DNA from 2 places in the Providencia lanzhouensis genome. Region 2 is predicted to be linked to the other one. Evidence: predicted binding sites of a transcription regulator. Region 2 holds the regulator's gene; the other holds the start of a gene.

Region 1 (7,439 bases), 960 kb from region 2:
TCAGGGTGCGGCATCATAATCGTCGCGCGACCATCCGTTGATGTCACTGCCGTAATCCCATTCACAGAACCATTCGGGTTCGCTGGGTATTGCTCAGTCACTTGACCGTAATTATTCACAAAACGCATTGCCACCAGCGCGTTATTTTCTAACTGCGTTAAATGAGTTGGCGCACGAGTTTCTACTTGGCCTTCACCGTGAGAAACCGCAATCGGCATACGTGATCCCGCCATATCTTGCAGCAGTAATGATGGGCTATTTGCAATTTCAACTAAGCTGAAGCGTGCTTCAAAACGCTCTGAACGGTTACGGACAAAACGTGGCCAATATTCAGCACCAGGGATCAGGTCATGCAAGTTAGACATCATCTGACAACCATTACATACACCTAATGATAAGGTGTCTGGACGATTGAAGAAGGTCGCAAACTCATCACGAACACGGTTATTGAACAGAATGGACTTCGCCCAACCTTCACCAGCGCCTAATACGTCACCGTATGAGAAACCACCGCATGCCACTAGTGCTTGGAACTGCTCCAGAGACAAGTTGCCCGCCAGTAAATCACTCATGTGGACGTCGATAGCATCAAAGCCTGCACGATCCCATGCCGCTGCCATTTCAACGTGGGAGTTAACCCCTTGCTCGCGCAGCACTGCCACTTTAGGACGAACACCCGATGCGATATACGGAGCAGCAATATCCTCTGCGATATCGTAAGTCAGCTTCACATTCAGACCTGGGTCTTGATTGTCTTTCTTCGCGTCATGCTCTTGATCTGCGCACTCTTCGTTATCACGTAAGCGCTGCATCTGCCATGTAGTTTCAGCCCAGCACTCACGTAGAGCACTACGAGAACCATTGTAAACGACAGTATCACGGCTATTAATAATCACCGCATCGTCATGAGTTGCAGAACCAAGATAGTGAACACAGCCTGCCAAGCCAGCATCGGCAAAACACTGCTCTACATATTGGCGTTCGGCACCTTGGATTTGGATCACTGCGCCCAGCTCTTCATTAAACAGTGCCGCTAAGGTGTCTTCATCAAATGAACTGATATCCACGTTAATACCGCAATGACCCGCAAATGCCATTTCCACTAACGTGACAAACAGCCCGCCATCAGAACGGTCATGGTAAGCCAGTAGTTTTTGCTCAGATAACAGTTTTTGGATGGTATTAAAGAAGCCTAACAACAGCGCTGGGTCACGAACATCTGGCGCTTTATTACCTAATTGACGGTAAACTTGCGCCAATGCAGAGCCACCAAGCGCATTGTGACCTTGACCAAGGTCGATTAATAACAAGCCGTTATCTACCGTAGTTTTCAGCTCTGGCGTCACCGTTAAACGAACATCTTCAACACGACCAAATGCACTGATAATCAATGATAATGGCGACGTCATTTCACGCTCTTCACCATTTTGCTGCCAGCGAGTCTTCATTGACATTGAGTCTTTACCCACTGGGATTGTCAGACCTAATGCCGGACACAATTCTTCACCGACCGCTTTAACTGCTTCGTACAGACCTGCGTCTTCCCCTGGGTGACCCGCTGCAGACATCCAGTTAGCAGATAGCTTCACGCGCTTAAGGTCTTGTACATAAGAGCATGCTAAGTTGGTTAGTGCTTCACCCACTGCCATACGCGCAGAAGCGGCAAAATCCAATAATGCCACAGGCGTTCTTTCGCCAATAGACATTGATTCACCATAATAGCTATCCAAACTTGCGGTTGTCACCGCGCAGTCAGCGACTGGGATTTGCCATGGACCAACCATTTGGTCACGAGCAACCATTCCCGTCACAGTGCGGTCACCAATAGTGATTAAGAAGGTTTTTTCTGCCACAGCCGGTAAATGCAGAACACGCTTAACAGCTTCAGTTAAATCGATGGCGGTTCTATCCAGCGATTCAGGCTCGGCTTTCAGTGTTGTCACATCACGCAACATTTTCGGCGTTTTGCCCAACAATACATCCAGTGGCATGTCAATTGGTTGGTTATCAAAATGCTCATCATTAAGGGTTAAATGACGCTCTTCCGTTGCTTCACCGATCACAGCAAACGGCGCGCGTTCACGCTCACAAATTTCAGTGAATAATGCCAGTTGTTCTGGAGCAACCGCCATCACATAGCGCTCTTGGGATTCGTTACACCACACTTCCAGTGGGCTCATTCCTGGTTCATCATTAAGAATTTTACGCAGTTCAAAACGACCACCACGACCGCCATCGCTCACCAGTTCAGGCATTGCGTTGGATAATCCCCCCGCACCAACATCATGGATAAACAGAATTGGGTTTTTATCACCTAGCTGCCAGCATTTGTCGATCACTTCTTGGCAACGACGCTCCATTTCGGCGTTATCACGTTGAACAGAAGCAAAATCAAGATCCGCCGCAGATTGACCGGATGTCATGGATGATGCAGCTCCGCCTCCTAGACCGATATTCATCGAAGGGCCACCCAAAACGATGAGCTTAGCGCCAACGGTAATTTCACCTTTTTGAACGTGATCCGCACGGATGTTACCAATACCACCCGCTAACATAATTGGCTTATGGTAACCACGTAATTCTTCACCATTGTGGCTATTCACTTTCTCTTCATAGGTACGGAAATAACCTAATAATGCGGGACGCCCAAATTCGTTGTTAAATGCCGCCCCGCCTAAAGGACCTTCCGTCATAATATCGAGTGCAGTCACAATACGTTCAGGCTTGCCGAAATCTTCTTCCCAAGGTTGTTCAAAACCCGGAATACGTAAGTTTGAAACGGAGAAGCCCACTAAACCTGCTTTTGGTTTTGCACCGCGACCTGTTGCGCCTTCATCACGAATTTCACCACCAGAACCAGTTGCAGCCCCCGGCCATGGAGAGATTGCCGTTGGGTGGTTATGGGTTTCCACTTTCATCAAAATATGTGCATCTTCTTGATGATAACGATAAGTACGTCCATCTGGCTCAGGGAAGAAACGACCTACTGAGGAACCTTCCATTACTGCCGCATTATCTTTATAAGCAGACAAGACGTGATCTGGCGTTTTTTCAAAGGTGTTTTTGATCATTTTAAACAGGGATTTTGGCTGTGTTTCCCCGTCAATAATCCAATCCGCATTGAAAATTTTATGGCGGCAATGTTCTGAGTTTGCTTGCGCAAACATATATAGCTCAACATCCGTTGGATTACGTTTTAACCCTGTGAATGCCTCTAATAGATAATCAATTTCATCGTCAGCTAACGCTAAGCCCATCTCTTTGTTAGCTGTGTCTAGTGCTTGGCGCCCGCCAGCGATGATATCAATCACTTTCATTGGGGCAGGCTGTTGCTGAATAAATAGTGCCTCAGCTTGTTCAAAAGAGGCAAAGACCGTTTCCATCATTCGGTCATGTAACAGGCTGATAACCAAATCCCACTGCTCGCTTGTCAGTGAATCGGCTTGAATATAGTAGGCAACGCCGCGTTCAATACGTTTAACCTGTGTTAGGCCACAGTTATGTGCGATATCCGTTGCTTTAGAAGACCAAGGAGAGATAGTTCCTGGGCGTGGGGTGACTAAAATCAGTTTTCCAAATGGCTCATGCTCTGCCAGAGAAGGACCATATTTTAATAAACTACTCAGTTTACCTTGCTCACTGCCACTTAATGGGGCTGATAGCTCAGCAAAATGCATATATTCAGCATAGATATCCGTTACTGGGAGCTGTTTTTCAGCAAACAGCGCCAAAAGGCGGGTAATACGAAATGCTGATAGTGCCGGTGAGCCACGCAAAATTTCCATAGTCTTAAATTCTCTCTTTTAAACGCCAGCCCTGATCACGAAAGCAGGGAAACCGGAGTCCATTATAGAGCAATGTTCATCAATACGAAACCGTTTGCGTGACTAAAAATAGAGCGATTAGTTAAATATTAATATGTGCTAAATACGATAATATTAGTTGCACCGATCATCATTGTTAGAGCAAAATACGAAACCACTGGATTTATAACCATGATTAAACAGTTTTTATTAAGCGCACAACACCAGTTCCTGCACGAGAAATAATTATTTGAATAACCTAAAAGTTAACTATTTTATTATCGTGGTCATCGCTTTACTTGCCACCATGATCATTGGCTTCAATGTCCGATGGTCTAATACGCAAAACACCCAAGTCGACAAAATTATCTCTCGGGGTGAGTTACGTATTAGCGCAGTAAGTTCACCACTCATTTATATTGATGAGCAGCGTCAGCTACGTGGCTTTGACTACGAGCTTGCTCAAGGCTTTGCCACGTACCTAGGTATTAAACTCAAAATTATTATTCGCCCGACTATTGAACAGATTTTCGAAGATCTCGATAACGACGATGCCGACATCGCTGTGGCGGGGCTGCTGTATAATAAAGACCGTTTGGAAACCATGAAAACGGGTCCAAGCTATTTGAGTGTTACTCAGCAATTGGTTTACCGTAAAGGTACTACGCGCCCAAAAACCTTTAATGACCTGAAAGGGAAATTAATGGTTATCGCGGGGAGCACTCATGCAAGCACGTTAAAAGCACTTTCAGCGCAATATCCTAATCTTAAGTGGGAAGAAAGCAGCAACTATACACCAAGTCAATTATTAGAAATGGTGGCCGAAGGTGAAATTGATTACACCCTTGAAGATTCTATTGCGGTCTCTTTGCAGCAACGTATTCATCCTAAAGTCGCCGTGGCATTTGATTTGCGCGATGACCATGCCATTACATGGTATTTAAGCCGCCAACATGACAACAGCCTAGATGCCGCCCTGCTCGATTTTTTTAATCTCAGCAATCAGAACGATCTTCTTGCTCGCTTGATTGAAAAGCATTTCAGCCATGTGGAATCCTTCGATTATTTCGATACCATAACGTTTATTAGCGCCATAAATAATAAACTGCCGGATTATCAACCTCTCTTTGAGAAATATGCTGAGACCGTTGAGAGCATCGATTGGAAATTACTTGCTGCAATAGCTTGGCAAGAATCTCACTGGAATCCTCTTGCAACCTCACCGACTGGCGTTCGTGGGATCATGATGCTCACCAAACCAACGGCTGCAACTATGGGAATTGAAGACAGGTTAGATCCAGAGGGGAGCATTAAAGGTGGGGCTGCGTATTTAGCCTATATTATGAAACGCTTACCCGATTCTATCGCTGAAGATGATCGCATTTGGTTTACCCTTGCTGCCTATAATATGGGTTATGGGCATATGCTGGATGTGCGAAAACTAACGCAAAGACTTGGCGGTAATCCTGACCGCTGGCTTGATGTTAAAGCAAATTTACCCTTGCTAACTCAGCAAAAATATTATTCCCAACTCACTTATGGTTATGCCCGAGGACACGAAGCTTATCGCTATGTAGAAAATATTCGTCGCTATCATCAAAGCTTAGTGGGTTATTTGCAAAGTCAGGAGAAAAAGCAGAAAACACTCGAAATTGCCAAGAAATCTCACGTTTACGTTGTAGTGCCAAATGAGAACTCGCCGCTTTCCTCTTATGTGATGCCTGATGTGGTGTCAGCAAAAGTGGATATCACGCCCAAAGCGTCAGCAAATCTCGGTGTGTTTAATGCCAAGGAAAATACTCGTGCACCAAACGACTCTCTAGGGAAATATATTTTGGCAAAACCAACACGTTCGAGTTCCACCGATAATAACGTAGCCTTACAAAAGGAAACATCAATTGAAGACTAGCTTTCGGGATTTTGAGCCTGCTTTTCTTGACGTCTCTGCTCTTTAATTTGTGCTCTGCGCATTCTAAAAAAATCGCTGAGCATGGATGAGCAAGTTTCTTCAAGTACACCACTCGTCACTTCAACATAGTGGTTTAAACCTGGCTGCGACATGATATTAATGAAGGAGCCACATGCCCCCGTTTTAAAATCGTTCGCGCCGTACACCACTCGACCGATGCGGCTATGGATCATCGCCCCTGCACACATAATGCAAGGTTCTAAAGTGACATACAGCGTTGTGTCTAATAAACGGTAATTCTGTAGTGCGGTGCCCGCTTTTTGTAAGGTAATAATTTCGGCATGGGCGGTAGGGTCGTGATTTTCAATGGAGTGGTTCCAGCCTTCTGCTACTAGTTGGTTATCTTTGACCAGTAACGCACCGACAGGAATTTCCCCTGCATCTTGAGCTTTTTTTGCTAGCTCAAGAGCTTGAGCCATCCAATACTCGTCGATTTCTAATTGCGTCACTCTAGCCTCTCATTCATCCACACTCGAAAAGTTGATTATTACGAAATGTTAAAATGACTGCAAATTGAATCTGATATTAATCAACAACTAATTACTAAAAATGGCAAGTTTTGCTGCGAACCCCATAAAGAATGCACCGACAGTGCAATTTCCCAATTTCGCCAAAATCTGCTTTTCCCGTAAAAAGCGCGCTATCAAGTAGCCACTGAATATCAATAAGCTTAGATACAAGAAGCTAACCGTCTCTAAGATAACCGCTAATACCATGTACGGCACCCAAGCATGGCTATAATTGAAGTCGATAAATTGAATAAAGAACGAGATATAGAACAAAATTGCTTTCGGATTCGTTAAGCTAAGTACCAACGCGCGAGTGAAGTAATTTTCTTTTCTTACTTCAATCTGCTCAACCCCTGCTGATAACGATTTTTTCTGCCAAAAAGTTGCATATAAGATTTTGCACCCTAAGTACAAAAGATAAGCTGCCCCTAAGTATCTTACGATGGTAAACAGCGTTGGAGAGGCTTTGATCACCGAGGCAACACCAATGAATGAAAGAAAAATCAGTATTGCATCGCCAGTGAAAACACCGATTGCAGCGCGATATCCCGCTTTAGTCCCATGTGAAGTACTTGATTTTAATACATACAGTGAGTTCGGACCAGGAACAATGATGATAAGCACCAATCCCGCTAAGTAAGTCCAAAAATTCAATACCCCTAGATTTTCAAACATGACTACTTCCTAATTGTTTTTTCTTATTACTATCACAGTTGCGATCCATTGTGAATATTCTACTTTTATTAATTTTTAAATCATTTGAATATATAAAACGAACTAATAATTAACATTATTTTTAAAATCTCTCTCATTAAATATGATTAACCCGCACTTAAGTTTTCATAGTTTAAATAAGAGGAATAAACATGGCTTTTATTAGAAGAACCGTGCAATCAAGTATCTTTGAAGAGTTTTACCCAACAACGCTTGCATTCAGCGCTGCTAAGAAAAATTACTTCTTAGGGCATTCAAAAGATAAATCCTACATGATCTATAACATGACAGATGCCGGAAAAATTGAACCTACCGTTGTCGTACAAAAAGGTAAATTAAAAACCTATCTGCAAAATATTCAAGCTTTCTACGATCCAACACAGAACAAACAGTATCTGTACGGTTATAATCTCGATGAGAAAGTTATCGATGTTTATCAAATCG
Region 2 (7,439 bases):
GCAAACAGTGGAAATACAGTGACTGTGTCACCTCGATAATTTGACATAAGTTCAAGATAAAATGCGTTCACCGACTAATTAATCGATGAACGCATTTTTTATTTAAATCATAATTAGCGTTTTACTTTTTAGCTTATTAATAATGCTTTTTATCGAATCTGAGCTCTTTACTATCTTTTTGTCTATGAGTTCCATTGCGGGAATTTATTAAATTTTTGTGATTGATATCATTCAAGTAAAATCTAATTTATACAATTTGAATTCTCTATCTTTCTTGAGCCACATTTTTTATTCATATTTCTACACCTTAATATCCCATATATCTAAAAATTAACTCATAGTAGTGAAATACAAAGCCGCCTCACATAATAAAACCATGTAACTAGATAGAAGTACATATTATGTGAATGGTGGCTATAATTATTAGATTAATATATATTTATGCGAATTACATTCATAGAATGAAAAATCAATTATAAAATACAATTATTAGTCTATGAATCATTCTGTAAGCGTAGAATATTTTTCTCCAATCTTAGCAGTAATAAAGATAACTGACTTAGTTCATCATGACTAATATTACTTAAAATTTCTGTCCGAGTATTATTAATCACTTGATCAACCGTTTTGATGAAAGGCTCCGATTCCTCTGTGAGTTTGATTCTCTTAGCACGTCGGTCATTCGCACATGTATGACGAGAAATGAGCCTTTTTTCTTCTAATTGATCTAATGTTCTGACCAAGGAAGGTTGCTCAATACCAATTGCCTTTGCCAATTGAATCTGCGACTGCTCGGGCGGTAACTGGCTAATATTATGCAGTGTTACCCAATGTGTTTGCGTGAGTTTAAGTGGTTTGAGGCGATAGTCAATCAATGCTCGCCACATACGGACTACACGAGATAATTCAGTTCCAATTTGAGATTCCAATTTACCCTCCTTTATATAATTATAATGTCTAAAAAATATACCAAATACATATTATTTTTTGAATTATATATTAACTCCCTTTTATCTTTACAACCTTTTATTGAGCCAATACCTCATAAATACCTATATATAGTGAGCATCAATAAATCATTGAGTGATATACATCTTACTTTCCTCCATGATTTTTCATATAAAAACAATATAATCACTTAATAAGACAACCTATCAATTATCTTATTAATAAGAATAGCCTTACTCTTCTTTCGAATCTATCTATTTTAACCCTTATAGTAATTACAACTAACAATAAAAAATGCAATATCAAATAAACCCTTAAAAAACAAAGTAATATAGTTATTCTTAAAATTATGTCATTTACAGTTGATTTAAATGAACTTCATCATCATTTTGAATAAATAAAATTTTATTGAAATGTAACTATTGTAATTAATCTAAATGAATTAATTTTTGATTGAATTATCTTATTTTTAATAGTCTGATTATCAATCAAAATAGAGGTTGTTGAGGATCATTCATCTCTTCTTGAGCCACTTTCTTATTATTTAATCTTAAAAATCGCTGGCGACATAAACGGATTACATGACGTTTTTCTGCGTTAGTTAGCTGCAACCAACCAAAACGTTCATCTCGGGTTCGATAACAACCACGGCAATATCCCTGCTCGTTGGTCTGGCATATCCCACGGCAAGGGCTTGGAATATCAAAAAACTCAAGTTGTTCTGCCATCGTTAACCACCCGTAATATAAACATAAAATTATGATATACTCCCTCGAATTGAGTATAGCCATGATATGACTAAAAAATAAACCTCAATCGCTGTATTTAGTCATATTGCCACGTTATATTAATAGATAAATCGATTCGACTTTAAGCATTATTGCCTGAAGAATTTATAGGGAAACTACTATTATGCGCTTACTACATACCATGCTCCGTGTTACCGACATGCAACGCTCCGTTGATTTTTATACCAAAGTATTAGGTATGCGCTTACTGCGCACGAGCGAAAATACAGAATACAAATATTCTTTAGCGTTTGTCGGTTACAGCGATGAAAGTGAAGGTGCTGTTATCGAGTTAACTTATAACTGGGGCGTAACAGAATATGACTTAGGTAATGCTTATGGTCATATTGCATTAGGTGTTGATAATGTTGCTAAAACCTGTGAAGACATTCGTCAAGCAGGTGGAAATATCACTCGTGAAGCTGGTCCAGTCAAAGGTGGTACAACCGTTATCGCATTTGTTGAAGATCCAGATGGCTATAAAATTGAGCTCATCGAAAATAAAAGTGCGAGCAAAGGATTAGGAAATTAATCCCTCACATACATTTTATATTTTAGGTGGTGATAACCATCACCTAAAATATCTTCAGTATCTACCTGCAAAAATGCATTCCCTTTGGCATAATGAAAGCCAACCAGAAACTGTAAATTGAAAGCCTAATGTCTGAAAAAAATAACCCTAACTCACTGGTTAACCGCTTCCGGGGTTACTACCCTGTCGTTATAGATGTTGAAACTGGTGGGTTCAACCCTAAAACTGATGGTCTATTAGAGATAGCGGCCATTACACTCAAAATGGACAAAGATGGCTGGCTAGCCATTGATGAAACGCTGCATTTTCATGTAGAACCATTTGAAGGTGCGAATTTGGAGCCCTCTGCACTGGAGTTCACTGGCATTGACCCCACGAACCCCCTACGTGGTGCAGTGAGTGAATATGAAGCATTACATGCCATTTTTAAAACAATTCGAAAAGGTATGAAGAATACCGATTGCAATCGCGCGATCATGGTGGCTCATAACGCAAATTTTGATCACAGCTTTGTTATGAATGCGGCAGAACGCTCTGGGTTAAAACGTAACCCATTTCATCCCTTCGCAACCTTTGATACCGCCGCACTGAGTGGATTAGTTTTTGGACAAACCATTCTTGCAAAAGCTTGTGTCACCGCAGGTATTCCATTTGATGGCAAGCAAGCCCACGGTGCCCTATACGATACTAACCGTACCGCGCTATTATTTTGCGAGTTAGTCAATAAATGGAAAAAATTAGGTGGATGGCCACTACCTAGTGAGCCTCAATAACCTCGCCCCCTAAAAACAAAAAAACCGTATTAGTTTTAGGCTAATACGGTTTTCATCAATATAAGCATTAAAGCCTATTCAACCATTTAATTACTCAGTGATGGTTTCATCTGCTGGACGGTATTTGTCTGCAGTTTCTTTGATCAGAGCTTGTAATTCGCCGCGTTGGAACATCTCAACGATAATGTCACAACCGCCAACTAACTCACCACCAACCCATAACTGTGGGAATGTTGGCCAATTAGCATATTTTGGTAGCTCTGCACGAATATCTGGGTTTTGTAAAATATCAACGTAAGCAAAACGCTCACCGCAAGAAGACAGAGCTTGAACAGCTTGAGCAGAAAAACCGCAGCTAGGCAGTTTTGGAGAGCCTTTCATGTATAATAAGATTGGATTTTCTTTAACTTGGCGCTCAATTTTTTCGATAGTTGTCATTTTATATCCTAAAACGTGGGTGCTGATTTTGCAGTCACTGAGCCACTTTGAATCATTTGCAAGGCAACTCATTAGACAGAACACATTGACCGGTGTAATCGCCGGCATAGTCAAAACATCGCAAATTGTTCCGTGATTGTTTCATACAATATGCCAGTTTTATAAGGTGAATACTATAGCACTCCTATTTGCTGTACTCAAAAGGTGAAAAGCAAATAGCAACGTTTTCTTTTTACTATAAAAAATTCACTCTGGGTGTTTTTGCCGTGTAATCATGAGAGTTATTTGTTAATATATTAGCAAATTAATAACACTTGATGTATTTCCCTGCTCTTCAATGACAATAACGACACGCAGTGGAATAATTATTATGCAACTTACTAACAATTAAGGCATAAATAGCATCATGGAACAGGTTTTTTCTTACTGTAACCTGTATTCTGTTATGATAAATCATGACTTACAATGCGGCGCAATAGCTCACCACGGCTCGACGTCACTACACTAGAAGTAGATTAATTAATAGAAGTACATTTAATTTCGCTCATTTTACGAGCAAACACCCTAAACACTGAATAAAAGCAATCAAGGAGTACGCAATGTCTTTTGAATTACCAGCTCTACCTTATGCTAAAGATGCTTTAGAACCTCATATCTCTGCTGAAACCTTAGAATACCACTACGGTAAGCACCACAACACTTATGTTGTTAACCTGAATAACCTGATCAAAGGCACTAAATTTGAAGGTCTGTCTTTAGAAGAAATCATTAAAACTTCTGAAGCTGGCGTATTCAATAACGCGGCTCAAGTTTGGAACCACACTTTCTACTGGCACTGCTTGGCTCCAAATGCAGGTGGCGAGCCAACCGGTAAAGTTGCAGAAGCTATCAACAAAGCATTCGGTTCATTTGCTCAGTTCAAAGAGCAATTCACTGATGCCGCAGTTAAAAACTTCGGTGCAGGTTGGACTTGGTTAGTGAAGAAAGCAGATGGCAGCCTGGCTATCGTTAACACGTCTAACGCGGCAACACCAATTTCTGGTGACGATAAGCCAGTTCTGACTGTTGATATCTGGGAACACGCATACTACATCGACTACCGTAACGCACGTCCAAAATACTTAGAAAACTTCTGGGCGTTAGTTAACTGGAAATTTGTTGAAGAAAATCTGGCTTAATTTTAGTTCAGATCTAAAATGACTAAGGGCGAGTATAATACTCGCCCTTAATTATTTCTCATCCTTAGTAGATAGGATGGAAATGAAATCAGAAAATGTGCACAGCAAACAAAATAATTACAGCTAAAGAGCCAAACGCAGCTAGCAATCCATATTTAAAATCTGTATCCATGAGACCCTCTCATATAAAGAAATTGAATTATCAAATAACCATAAAATAAAAAGGTTATTTCAGTATACATGCACAAAAACGTAAAACCAGTGTCTATATCACATGTTATAACATCAATTATTTCTTTCGTTTTTGCGCTAGATCAGACAAAATCGACAACAAATCGCTAAATTATTGCCAGCAAAGGTACTATGCATCAATATGCAGGTAATTATTTAACTAGAATTATTTTAGAGACCAAGTTTTGGTTAGGAGTTTTTTCTTCTCATGGCAACAATTAAAGATGTGGCGAAACGTGCGGGCGTCTCTACCACAACCGTCTCCCATGTTATCAACAAGACGCGTTTTGTCGCTGATGATACAAAAACAGCCGTTTGGGCCGCCATCAAAGAGCTCAATTATTCTCCGAGTGCGGTTGCGCGTAGTTTAAAAGTCAACCACACCAAATCAATTGGTCTGTTGGCAACATCAAGTGAAGCCCCCTATTTCGCAGAAGTGATCGAGTCTGTCGAGAATAGTTGCTATGAGAAAGGCTATACTCTAATTTTATGTAACTCTCACAATAACTTAGGTAAGCAAAAAGCGTACTTGCAAATGTTGGCACAAAAACGTGTCGATGGGCTACTTGTGATGTGTTCAGAATACCCTGACACCTTGATAGGTATGTTGGAAGATTACCGAAATATCCCAATGGTCGTCATGGACTGGGGTACCTCTCGCGGGGATTTCACTGACAGTATTATTGATAACTCTTTCCACGGTGGTTACTTAGCGGGTCGTTACCTTATTGACCGTGGTCACCGTGAAATTGGCGTGATCCCTGGCTCTCTCGAAAGAAATACAGGTATTGGGCGTTTAACCGGCTTCAAAAAAGCCATGGAAGAAGGCAAAGTCACATTAAAAGATGAATGGATTGTTCAAGGGGATTTCGAGCCAGAATCAGGCTATAAAGCGATGATGCAGATCCTCAGTAACAAGCACCGCCCAACGGCAGTCTTCTGTGGTGGAGACATCATGGCGATGGGGGCAATCTGTGCGGCTGACGAGATGGGATTACGTGTCCCTCAAGATATTTCCATTATTGGTTATGATAACGTGCGTAATGCACGCTATTTCACGCCTGCATTAACCACAATTCACCAGCCAAAAGAGCGTTTAGGTCAAATGGCGTTTGCGATGTTGCTCGATCGTATTGTGAATAAACGCGAAGATGCGCAAACGATTGAAGTTCATCCGCGTTTAGTTGAGCGCCGTTCCGTGGCTGACGGTCCATTTATTGATTATCGCCGCTAAGTCTACCTCAGCACATTAGCTCGCAAACCACTCCGCGTTGAGCGTTTCGCTATCACCAAGATAGTCAAGAAGCCATCTCAACGCTGGAGATGTATCATTCTCAACCCACGTTAAGCAGCAAGGGCTTTCAGGAAACGGCTGTGCTAATTTCAGCTCAACAAGCTTACCTTCTGCACACAATGGCGCTGCACGGTGCTCAGGAACCATTCCCACACACAGGCCATTTTCCAAACACGCTAAACCACTTTCCCAGTAAGGCACAACTAAGCGACGTTGGTTATCCAGCGCCCAAGTATCTCTTTTCGGTAAGCTTCTTGAGGTATCTTCTAAGCACAAACTTGGATATTCACGCATTTGATCATCTGTCAGTTTGCCCTGAATTTTTGCTAATGGGTGATCGGGGCTCGCAACACAACGCCATGACATAAAGCCCATATCACGGAAGCTATAGCGCTCTCCAATTGGTGAAGCACGGGTCGCTCCAATCGCAACATCCACACGTCCATCGGCTAAAGCATCCCAAACTCCATTAAACACTTCAGGGTGGATATACAGTTCAATATCAGGGAAATGACGATAAAAATCCAAAATCAGCTGTTCCGTACGCTGCGGTTTTACGATGCAATCAACAGCAATACTGAACTGTCCGCGCCATCCATTGGCGACTTGTTGGCATTGATGTCGAGTATCAATCATTTTTTTGATAACACTTCGACTTTCTTTAATAAAGATAGCCCCGGCTTCCGTCAATACCACATCACGGTGACGACGTTCGAATAGCGGAACTGCTAACCATTCTTCGACTTGTTTTACTGTGTAGCTGATCGCTGAAGGGACTCGATGCAGCTCATCCGCAGCACCACTAAAGCTTCCCGTTCGAGCAACTGCGTCTATGACTTCAAGTGCATGAGCTGACCACATTTTCTTTCCTTTCAAATTATTTGATAGCAGAGTCCAAATATTACCGTTTCACAACGTAAAAAAATAGCCTATACAATAAGATAACTATCAACATTATTTTAAATATAGATTAAGCAAAAACTATGACAAATACTGCGACAAAAAACTCCTCTGGATTTTTGATTTATCTTGCTGGCCTAAGCATGCTGGGGTTTTTAGCCATCGATATGTATCTGCCTGCCTTTGGTTCAATGCAAACAACCTTAAATACGACTGAAGGCGCTATCAGCGCATCATTAAGTATCTTTCTAGCGGGCTTCGCGTTTGCCCAGCTATTATGGGGACCCCTTTCAGATAAATTAGGACGCAAACCTATTCTCATTGTTGGGCTTTCGCTGTTCATTATTAGCTGCCTAG

The links. Region 2 encodes PurR, which represses purine synthesis genes. Its sites were predicted from a motif close to CANGCAAACGTTTGCNTG; they were not measured.
Region 1: purL (phosphoribosylformylglycinamidine synthase) is a predicted target of PurR. The motif match lies at 3,869-3,886, and genes of this name have one in related genera.

The regions. Positions count from the first base shown of each region.
Region 1 covers NZ_CP174123.1:2,719,382-2,726,820, forward strand. Annotated here, with positions in the region: gene purL (phosphoribosylformylglycinamidine synthase) at 1-3,785, opposite strand, end outside; gene mltF (membrane-bound lytic murein transglycosylase MltF) at 4,054-5,712, shown strand; gene tadA (tRNA adenosine(34) deaminase TadA) at 5,709-6,221, opposite strand; gene leuE (leucine efflux protein LeuE) at 6,309-6,956, opposite strand; gene ACIH2S_RS12880 (XRE family transcriptional regulator) at 7,148-7,439, shown strand, end outside.
Region 2 covers NZ_CP174123.1:1,756,078-1,763,516, reverse strand. Annotated here, with positions in the region: gene ACIH2S_RS08305 (glycine zipper 2TM domain-containing protein) at 1-39, shown strand, start outside; gene slyA (transcriptional regulator SlyA) at 495-929, opposite strand; gene ACIH2S_RS08295 (DUF1289 domain-containing protein) at 1,437-1,676, opposite strand; gene gloA (lactoylglutathione lyase) at 1,861-2,268, shown strand; gene rnt (ribonuclease T) at 2,397-3,041, shown strand; gene ACIH2S_RS08280 (Grx4 family monothiol glutaredoxin) at 3,132-3,479, opposite strand; gene sodB (superoxide dismutase [Fe]) at 4,079-4,657, shown strand; gene ACIH2S_RS08270 (YnhF family membrane protein) at 4,746-4,829, opposite strand; gene purR (HTH-type transcriptional repressor PurR) at 5,097-6,122, shown strand; gene punR (DNA-binding transcriptional activator PunR) at 6,138-7,043, opposite strand; gene punC (purine nucleoside transporter PunC) at 7,166-7,439, shown strand, end outside.